DNA from 2 places in the Anaerobacillus sp. ABR4_321 genome. Region 1 is predicted to be linked to the other one. Evidence: riboswitches for the same ligand, from Rfam matches in the RefSeq annotation. Region 1 holds a riboswitch; the other holds the start of a gene.
The links. Region 1 has a riboswitch for cyclic di-GMP ahead of sinI (DNA-binding anti-repressor SinI). Riboswitches for the same ligand answer to the same signal wherever they lie in the genome.
Positions count from the first base shown of each region.

Region 1 (5,302 bases):
GGTTGTTTTTCATCGGAAATCTTACTGTAAAAAGTGGAATCTGCTATTGCATGCGTGCCATCATGGTAATAGAACGTTACTTTCGATGCTTCAGAAAGCTCTAGCGGAATGTTTCCTCCATCTTTCCCATAGCTTTCCCCCCAAGATTGATTGATCGCAATCTTGTATTCATACTTACCAGCAGGAAGCTCTGCCGTAAATTCATAGAATCCATTCCCTTTGTCTTCCATGATCGTTTCAGATGCATCAGGCTTCCAATCAGCTTCTGCACCTAGCTCATCTTGGAGATCACCGACTAGTGTAACGGTACGTTTCGCATCCGCATCGCCGATTTGAAATTCGCTGTTTTCTCCTCCATTAGAATTGAGAGGATCCTTCATCCATTCACCATCGACGATAAACTTGTACTGGTGCATTCCGTTCGATAGATCATCGACTTTAAGGCTCCAGACATCTCCCTCACCTTTCGTCATCTCAAGAGCGCCGTTTTCCCAATCCGTAAAATCACCAGCGACTTTGACAGACGTCTTGCTACCGTCTCCCTGATAGTTGAACGTTGCGCTCGATCCTTCGATTACCGGACTCGTAAGCGTTGCAGCTTCGACACCCGGCATTGCTCCTGCCAGCAACTGCAACACGAGTACGATTGCTAGCGACAAAGAAAGCCGTTTTCGATTACGCCGTTTCATCGATATCCCCCTTTAATTTAAATCTACAGTTTGTGAAACCGTTTGCACAAAAACGTTAGTGAAATCGATTGCGCAAAGTTGCACAAAAACCATCTCACTAAATAAGCAAACGCTTTCAAACTTATGATGCCACAGGTTTGGCAGGTAATCAACTCCTTTTGGTTAAATGTGCTAATTTTCATACATTTCGATAGGTAATTCGTCTGGATCTTGAAAAAAGGTGAACCGCTTCCCTGTTAACTCGTCTACTCTAATTTCTTCAACGCTAGTGACACCTTTCCTTCTAAGCTCCTGTGCAGCCTATTCGATGTCGTCCACTTCAAATGCAATATGCCGAAGTCCACGTGCTTCCGGATAGCTTGGGCGCAGAGGAGCGGAATTGAAGGAGAACAGTTCGATTCGCGTATGCTCTCCAACCGCTAGATCAAGTTTGTATGACTCTCTTTCGTTCCGGTACGTTTCTTCTAATACCGTTAATCCCAGTACATTCACATAAAAATCTTTCGAGCGTTGATAATCTGAACATATGATGGCAACATGGTGTACCTTTTTAAACATCTTCAATCACCTCTATACCAACTTAGCGACGGTTCGTTCTTACGTCAAGCTACAGAAGTGACTCAGCTCCATCAACGTACATCGCTGTTCCCGTCACATGACTCGATGCATCTGAAATGAGAAAATAAACGACATCAGCGACTTGTTCAGGCTTTCCTGCTTTTTCTTCTAACGGGTGGCTACCTTCTGGATACTCTACAGGTATTTCAATTTCTTTAACACTTTCCTTTTGATCCGTATTTTCATCGATATTGGTTTCGATCGCTCCAGGACAAATCGCGTTCACTCTTATGTTATAGTTCGCTAGTTCAAGCGCAGCCATCTTCATAAACGCAACTTGCCCTGCCTTCGATGTGCTGTATGCAGACATCCCGAAGTTCGAGAACGTTCGATTTCCATTGATCGAACTTGTGATGACCATACTCCCTCCGTTCTTCTTCATATATGGAACAGTATGCTTCACCATGAGAAACGTACTTCTCAAGTTCGTTTGAATCGTTTGATCCCAATTGTCTACACTCATTTCTTCAATCGGTTGAAGCGTCCCGTTGATTCCAGCATTGTTAAAGAGATAATCGATCGCACCAGTTTTTTCGCTTACTTCTTGAAGCTTACTGACAACCTGGTCTTCATCAGACACATCGACTTCATATGCGAACGCATCACCGCCTAGGGAGATGATCTCCTCTTTTACTTCTTCTGCACGACTTTCTTCTACATCGAACAAACAAACTGTGATGCCTTCCTTTGCGAACCGCTTTGCAGCTGCTGCTCCAATACCAGATCCGCCACCTGTAATCACCGCAATTTTCTTCATGAATATCCCTCCTCGTCTTCCTTCTATACCCATTCTTTCGGTGGGTCAGTCTAAAAACATCACTAGTGTTCTTTCGTGTTTCAACGGTACTTTTTAAGAAATGACAAAAAAAGTTGTTTTAGCTTCCAAAAAACAACAAATTTCTTAAAACATTCATACTATGATAAGAATATGACATTATCCGTATACATAGTTCTAAAGTAGTGGATATCCTCCAGTAAAAGGCAACCTACTTTGAAAAAAGTAGATCGCAAAGTTATCAGATCTAAGGGAGTCTGTATATGATTCCTAAGATGGCTGAACTACCTGGAACTTAAAGGAGGAGTGAGGATGAAAACAAATGAAAAAGTAAGGCTTGATGATGAGTGGGTATTCCTAATCCTTTCTGCCAAGGAATTAGGTTTATCAGTAGAAGAGGTGAAAGCTTTTATTAGAAAGGAAAAAAAGTAAAAGACTCTAGGGAGTGGAGAGTGGAGAGTGAGTAGTGAGCGATTGCCGCTTTTGTTCTATTTACGGAACATAACCATACTGATATAATACTTAGTATCTGAGAGTGACGTAGAAGTATGGGAGGGTAAGACATGATAGGAGAGCAAGTAAAGAAGTATCGATTACGTAAAGGCCTCTCACTTTCTGAATTAGCTGAACGCGCTAGTGTAGCAAAATCCTATTTGAGTTCAATTGAACGAAACATACAATCTAACCCTTCTATTCAGTTTTTGGAGAAGATTTCAGGAGTATTAGATGTTTCTGTAGAGGTACTTCTTCAGGGAGATAACCTCATTCATCAAAGTGAATTGGATTCAGAGTGGAGAAAACTTGTTAAAGAAGCGATGAATTCTGGTATTAGTAAAGAACAGTTTAAGGAATTCCTTGAATTTAACAAGTGGCGTGCAAAGCAAGGAAGCGACAAATAATCGATTCATACGGGAGCCTCAAGCGAAGGCTCTTTTTACTATATCAAAGTAAAAAGAGCCAGTAAGAGTGATAAATTATTAATGCAGTATAAAGTACTGTTGCAACGATCAACAGTACTCTTACTAACCGCGATTGGAATTTAATCTTTATGCTCCCTATAAACACAAGTAAAATGGACAATGTTATTTTAAAACCTAAAAAGACAAATGGATGAATCGTAAATAATAAGTTCATCAGTGGATTTGCCTCTTCTATCACGTTGTTCTGTACGCCCCAGTATGTAATGACGCCATCGATGGCATTACAGGATGCCAAATAGTACATGGTGGATTGAACAAAAGGTTGCGAAAATCTACTCATTCCAAGTTCGAGGATATAACCTGATTCTTAATGATCTCTCTTAATTCGTTATAAAGTTTCCGCTCGTCCTCAAATAGCCATCTTCTATTATCCTCATGTAATTCGAGCTCCTTAATCTTGTTAAGAATAAAGTCTAAGTCACAGCGCCCTTTGTATTCATCATTAATATAAAGCTTGCCGGCCCTTTCATCGAGTGCAACAACCTTGATTCTCTTTCCCGTGATGTAGGATACAAACGTGCGATCTCCTAGCTTAATCATCTTAATTCCCCCTTATTTTTTTGAGGAATTATCCAGGAATTGTCTAATCTCTTCTTTGCTAAGCCCTAACTTTTTTGCTTTTGAAATAAGGGTGATCCACTCTAAGTCTAATTTTTCTCCACCATACGCCCTCATGTTTTACCTCCTTACTTTTTTCTCCATAAACCGACATTATAAAGAACATATTGTTCTTTATTTAGAATATAACTCTAATATAAGCCTACCGGAAAGAATATAAAAGACTGAAAATTCTTTATTTTAATTGTAATTTAGAACAAATTCTGTAATTTACTAATTTATACTTTATTTTTCTTATAATTCCATTTATTATGCATTATTTTGAGACTTTTGTTCTGTTTACAGAACATTACGTTCTTGATAAGATAATAATATACAAATACTAATAAAGTTGAGGTATTGGGGATGATAGGTGAAAAAATTAAGCTTTATCGAAATCGCATGGGGCTTTCATTAACTGAACTAGCGAAGCGAGCTAACGTAGCAAAATCATACCTCAGCTCGATCGAACGCAACCAGCAGGCGAACCCATCCATACAATTTCTCGAAAAAATTGCTACTGTATTAAAGGTGCCTATGGATGTGTTCATTCAAGATGGTGAATTCGAAGGCAGAGAGTCCAATCTGGACCCAGAATGGCAGTTGTTGATCGAAGAAGCGATGCGGTCTGGCATCACGAAAGAAGACTTTGAGGAATTTCTCGAGTTTAGGAAGTGGCAATTAAACAAGAAAGACTAATGAAAAACTCCCGCCTGGAGTGGACGGGAGTTTAACAACTTATTCAGCAGAATTCTCAGAGTTAGTGGATCCGTTGTTCGAAGCAGGTTCTTCCGTATTACTTCCGTTATTGGTCGTATTATTGTTTCCTTCTTCTTCTCCACCGCTACAAGCAGTGATGAGCATAACAGCTAGAAACGAAGTTGCAATTTTGGCCATGAATTTCTTATTCATTATCAAAATTCCTCCCTAACCAAGTTTGACCGCGGCTACTGAATAAGCGGTTGACCAAATCATAACAACAAAATTCTCCCATGTGTGGCAATTAACAGAGTCTCAATAAAGCCTTTAAATGCTTAACAAAATCGCACAACGTTTTTACAATTGAACTAAAAAAAGCACCTCGAAATTCGAGATGCTTGAAAGATCGTTATTTGAGGGCAAACATGATTTCCGCTTCCGCAGCAACTTCACCATCGACCGTCGCTGTCGCTTTTCCTTTGCCCATAGGTCCTTTAATACGGATGATCTCAACTTCTAAGCGGAGCTGATCACCTGGCTTAACTTGTCTCTTAAAGCGGCATTTATCGATGCCTGTAAAGAAAGCAAGCTTCCCTTGGTTCTCTTCCTTCTTAAGCATAGCAACCGCACCTACCTGCGCAAGTGCTTCTACAATTAAAACACCTGGCATGACAGGGTAATCAGGAAAGTGACCGTTGAAAAATTCTTCGTTGGCTGTAACGTTTTTAATTCCGATCGCTCTCACTTCTTCCTCTACTTCAACGATCTTGTCGACAAGTAGAAAAGGATAGCGATGTGGAATGATCGATTTGATATCTTGAATGTCCATCATCACGAGTGCTCCCTTCTTTTACTCCGTTTCTTTCTTAACAATATCAGAGATCTTCACCCAGGTCTCTTTTTTGAAAATGTCTCCCGGGCTCCCTTCTCCGATGACCCCGTAT
Region 1 covers NZ_JBSWTK010000001.1:932,483-937,784, reverse strand. Annotated here, with positions in the region: gene ACXADT_RS05125 (alpha amylase N-terminal ig-like domain-containing protein) at 1-689, opposite strand, end outside; partial or broken gene gloA2 (SMU1112c/YaeR family gloxylase I-like metalloprotein) at 861-1,247, opposite strand; gene ACXADT_RS05115 (SDR family oxidoreductase) at 1,297-2,064, opposite strand; cyclic di-GMP riboswitch class I at 2,278-2,374, shown strand; gene sinI (DNA-binding anti-repressor SinI) at 2,395-2,514, shown strand; gene ACXADT_RS05105 (helix-turn-helix domain-containing protein) at 2,646-2,981, shown strand; gene ACXADT_RS05100 (DUF5658 family protein) at 3,025-3,342, opposite strand; gene ACXADT_RS05095 (hypothetical protein) at 3,339-3,602, opposite strand; gene ACXADT_RS05090 (anti-repressor SinI family protein) at 3,615-3,737, opposite strand; gene ACXADT_RS05085 (helix-turn-helix domain-containing protein) at 4,026-4,358, shown strand; gene ACXADT_RS05080 (hypothetical protein) at 4,398-4,571, opposite strand; gene fabZ (3-hydroxyacyl-ACP dehydratase FabZ) at 4,768-5,190, opposite strand; gene ACXADT_RS05070 (DNA-directed RNA polymerase subunit beta) at 5,209-5,302, opposite strand, start outside.

Region 2 (5,302 bases), 1.7 Mb from region 1:
ACCGTTAATTGTTTTCCGCTATCATTGGAGCGATACAAACGTACATTTCCTTGTTTCAATAAAAATAACGCTTTCATCGGCTTTGTAGGTCCTACGATGATGGTTCCTTTTTTAACTGGCTTCATATCGCTAACACGATCGATCTGTACTAAATCATTCATTTCCATTTCATCAAATAAGTTTATCTGGGAAAGCATCGTCAATTTATCCATAAGATCACCTTCAGTTCTTAAATCAAGTCATTTTCACGAGTAAGATAGCTTACATTATCATAAATCGTATACCGTTATACTCTAATTGTTAGGAGGGTACTTGTCTAACATGGAACATATTCGATTATACACGATAACAAGTTGCATTGAATGTGAGAAAACAAAAAGACTCCTTAAGCAGTCAGGTATTTCCTTTGATGAAGTGAATGTCCTTGAACAGCCAGAAAGACAAGAAGATCTCTATCAATTGGCCGGAGAATTCCTTGTACCGCTGCTTGTCTATAACAATAAAGTCTGCTCTGAGTTCACTTTAATACAGAATCACTCGAATGTTGAGATGAACTTTTTATAGGTGCGATGAATATAGTAAATCATCTTTGGAAAGAGGTGATGGTTTGTCGCATCTTCTTTATTCGGCTATTGGAGATTCTATTACATTAGGTACAGGCACAATCCTTTTTTCACCGACTTTTCCAGATTACTATCGTTCGGCTATCTTTGATAAGTTAGAAGAAAATGTTCTCCTAACAAAATATGCAAGAAATGGAGCAACTACTCGCGACGTTAGAGACTGGCTAGAGCAATCGTTACCGATCGAACATGCCAATGTTATTACGATTACGGCCGGTGGAAATGATTTGATCGATGCAGCTGAAGAGTTTGCTATAAATAAGGAAGAAGCTGTTTTCCAGAAAGCGCTCGAAGAATGCTGTACAAACATGAATTGGATTGTAAGCCACCTATCGATGACAGTAAAGAAGCCTGCTATGATTCGAATCGTTAATTTGTATAATCCTTATCCTCATCTTTCATTCGCAAAAGATTGGGTCAATCGATTTAATCAAAATCTAGTAACATGTACAAAGAATAATGATGTAAAAGTGGCAGATGCTTATCGTTTGTTTGAGGGCAATGAAGAACGGCTTTTGTCCTTTGATGGCATACACCCTAATGAATGTGGCCACATGGTTATTTCTGGAGCACTCGTTAACACTGGTATCTCTTTATAGAAAACTGTAATCACAATTACAGACAAATGATCTTATTGTAAGTTATACTAGCCTATAGTAACGAGTAAAGGAGAAGATTTACATGCAACAAATCGAATCAAAACAATCTTATGATAATCTAATCAATGATTCTAAAGTGACGATATTAAAATACGAAGCGAATTGGTGCCCGGACTGTAAACGCCTTGACTTATTTATCGACGATATCATCAAAGAACATAGCGATAAACAATGGGCACAAATTGATATTGAGCAATTCCCTGAAATAACAGAGGAAAATGAAGTGATGGGTATTCCAAGTCTCCTCGTTTATAAAGATGGAAAAAAAGTTGGGCATCTTCATAGTGCCAACACAAAGAATCCAGATCAAGTAAAAGATTACTTATCTGACTTTTAATAAACAGCCTGTCGAGGCAATCTCGACGGGCTGTTTTAATTTTTTGTCAAGATATACTCGACCGTTCCGTCCTGTAATGAATGTACATGTGATATGACATAACCGATGCTGAGGTATGTCGATAATGCTTCACTGCAAAGATGACTTACAGGTTCTGTAGGTGCATGGAGACTAGGATAAAATCCTACAACTTTGTTTAAGGGAGTACACCTTAGTAAAACGACGTGAGTGCCTTGCCATGCGGTTCCAATCTGATTTCGTTCCATTCGATTCCCTCCCTGATCAAGCTTTAGCAAGATCATACATGATTAGTTTATGATGCAGAAGATAAAGTGTTAGAATCGATACAAAATATATTGAATTATTGCTAAAATATAGTATAATTGTATAAACTATTAAACTTTCTCATTTTTTAGTCCCTTTTACTATTGATTTAGCACTGCCGTTACATTGTAGTGCGTGTCTGTTCTAACTCTCCAGAAAAAGGCAAACCATTCTAAAGAATGGGACGCAAAGACACAGGTCTAATGTTGAGAACATTCAACGATGACGGCTGGTCCTCCTGGAAATATCAAAGGAGGAGAGGGTGGCCATGATTAAAACCAGGCCAGAACAAGCACTTGATCAAGAGTGGGTAATGCTGATGAAAGTTGCACGAGAAATCGGGTTGAAAAAAGATGAAATCCGAGCATTTCTCGACCGCAAAAAAGATCCAACACCTGTGCGTATACAAAAACGGAGGGCTATCGATTGATAGCTCTTTTTTTAGAAGTAAAGAATCTGATGTGTGTAAACAGTTAGGCAAGTGGGTAGTCTATGAATACTGAGTAGATTGCGCTTGACTTTAAGTGAAACTTTTTTGTATCATATGTGATATCAATTACATATATAAGCTAACAACTGTGAAGGACAGATAGTAGCTAGGTAACCCTTTTTATAGAGATTCGGGGACGGTGGAAGCCCGAAAAAGGTCTAGTGAAACGGCGGTCTGGAGTTGATACCGTAAAGTGGATGTGTTCTTTCACATCAACTGGGGTGGAACCGCGGGTGCATACGCTCTCGTCCCCGGACAAATTTTTGTCCGAGGACGGGAGCTTTTTATGTTGTTAGACAATGATAAAAAGGAGAGATTTAGATGAGTATTTCGATGGAACAAATCGTTGCCATTTCAAAGCACAGAGGATTTATTTTCGCTGGTTCCGATATTTACGGAGGTTTAGCGAACACTTGGGATTACGGTCCATTAGGTGTAGAACTTAAGAACAACATCAAAGCAGCGTGGTGGAAGAAGTTCGTACAGGAGTCTCCTCACAATAGCGGACTGGATGCGGCAATCTTGATGAACCCTAAAACTTGGGTTGCATCTGGTCACCTAGGAAATTTCAACGACCCATTGATTGATTGTAAGAGCTGTAAAACACGTCATCGTGCAGATAAGCTGATTGAAGATGCACTTTCTGAAGAAGGCAACGAAATGATTGCTGACGGATTATCGTTTGAAGAGATGGAGCGGTTGATTGAAAATCATAACATTAAGTGCCCAGAGTGTGACAGTCAAGACTTTACAGAGATTCGTCAATTTGACCTCATGTTTAAAACACAGCAAGGGGTAACGACTTCAAGTACAAGCGACATTTATCTTCGCCCTGAAACAGCACAAGGTATTTTCGTGAACTTTAAAAACGTGCAGCGTTCGATGAGAAAGAAAGTGCCATTCGGAATTGCACAAGTCGGAAAAAGCTTTAGAAATGAGATTACACCTGGTAACTTTACATTCCGTACGCGTGAATTTGAGCAAATGGAGTTAGAATTCTTCTGTAAACCTGGAGATGAACTAGAATGGCACCAGTATTGGAAAGATTTCTGTAAGAACTGGCTATTGAATCTTGGCGTTGATCAAGATAATATCCGCCTTCGTGAGCACGCTGAAGATGAGCTCTCTCATTATAGTAATGCAACTACAGATATCGAGTACAAATTCCCATTCGGTTGGGGTGAACTATGGGGAGTTGCTTCAAGAACAGATTATGATTTGAAAAAGCACATGGAACATTCGAACGAAGACTTTACGTACCACGATCAGCAAACAGGCGAGCGCTATGTTCCTTATTGCATCGAACCATCATTAGGGGCAGACCGCGTTACACTAGCATTCTTAATCGAAGCGTACGAAGAGCAAGAATTAGAAGATGGCACGTCTCGTAGTGTCATGCATTTTCATCCTGCTTTAGCACCGTTTAAAGCAGCAGTATTGCCACTTTCAAAGAAATTATCGGATGAAGCTAGGGAAGTTCACGCTGAACTTGCGAAGTATTTCATGGTGGATTACGATGAAGCTGGATCGATCGGTAAACGTTACCGCAGACACGATGAAGTAGGTACACCATTTGCGATTACGTTCGATTTTGATTCCCTTGAAGATAAGCAAGTAACTGTACGAGACCGAGATACAATGGAACAACAAAGAATGCCAATCTCTGAACTAAAGAACTTTTTAGAGGAAAAAACTCAGTTTTAATGAAAGAGCCGCTCGATCGAGCGGCTTTTCTTTAGGATTAACGTAAAGGAGTGAAGTCGTGAAGATTTTATGGGATTTTGATGGCACGTTATTCGATACGTATCCAGCTTTTGTTAGTATTATGAAACGGTTTGTTCCTGAACATGTTTCAAATGAAGAGATATTGAAAGAGTTAAAAGTTTCATTTCGGCATGCAACAAATGTATTTGGATTAACAATGGAACAAGTTGAAGAATTCAGAGTGTTAGATAACGCCCTTTCTCCTGATAAGAAGCCTCCTTTTGAAGGTGTTACGGAAATTCTGAACAAATCAGACCTTAATGTCATCATGACTCACAAACCAAGGGAAGAAGTCATCACCATTCTTCAGCATTTTAATATGGAGCATCTTTTTGCCGATCTTGTAGCAGGCGATGATGGATATCCAAGAAAACCAGACGCAGCTTCTTATCGTTATTTACATAACAAGCATGAAATAGATTTAGCAGTGGGTGACCGTTTATTAGATATCATTCCAGCGAAAGAAGTTGGGATGAAAACATGTTTATTTCAAAATACTGCAGATGGAGCAGACTTTTATGTAGAAGATTACAAACAACTCAAGCAATTATTGTGGTCTAAGTAGACCAAATATTGTTCTCAAGGGAGTGGACCATGATGGGTAAGCAACAACGTTTTCTCCTTCTAACATTCCTCCTAGGAGTATTCTTAGGCGCATTAGACTCAGGTGTGATTTCCCCTGCTTTAACCACATTGGTTAAAGAACTCGATATCGATTTGAAATTTACTGTATGGGTCGTTACGATCTACACCCTTGTTTACGCAGTCAGTATGCCGATTATCGGTAAACTGGCAGATCTTTATGGTAGGAAGCGAATATTCCTTGTTGGGATATTCCTGTTAGCTCTCGGTTCTCTTATTGCAGGTATAAGTGGGTCACTTCTACAGCTTTTAACAGGAAGAGCGATTCAAGCAGCAGGAGCTGGAGGTATTATTCCTATTGCAAACGCTGTTATCGGGAGTAGTTTTCCTAAAGAGAAGAGAGGAATGGCGCTTGGATTGATAGGAGCCATGTTCGGAATCGCTTCTATTCTCGGACCTGCTGTAGGAGGATTTTTAGTGGCTCACGTAAGCTGGCGATGGATTTTCTTCATGAATATCCCCA
Region 2 covers NZ_JBSWTK010000001.1:2,641,026-2,646,327, reverse strand. Annotated here, with positions in the region: gene ACXADT_RS13740 (Crp/Fnr family transcriptional regulator) at 1-212, opposite strand, end outside; gene ACXADT_RS13735 (glutaredoxin family protein) at 322-564, shown strand; gene ACXADT_RS13730 (SGNH/GDSL hydrolase family protein) at 608-1,222, shown strand; gene ACXADT_RS13725 (thioredoxin family protein) at 1,305-1,619, shown strand; gene ACXADT_RS13720 (hypothetical protein) at 1,655-1,885, opposite strand; cyclic di-GMP riboswitch class I at 2,095-2,185, shown strand; gene ACXADT_RS13715 (anti-repressor SinI family protein) at 2,212-2,373, shown strand; gene ACXADT_RS13710 (glycine--tRNA ligase) at 2,755-4,137, shown strand; gene ACXADT_RS13705 (HAD-IA family hydrolase) at 4,196-4,762, shown strand; gene ACXADT_RS13700 (MFS transporter) at 4,795-5,302, shown strand, end outside.
Region 2: linked by a shared signal. The riboswitch ahead of ACXADT_RS13715 (anti-repressor SinI family protein) and the one ahead of sinI (DNA-binding anti-repressor SinI) in region 1 are both predicted to bind cyclic di-GMP.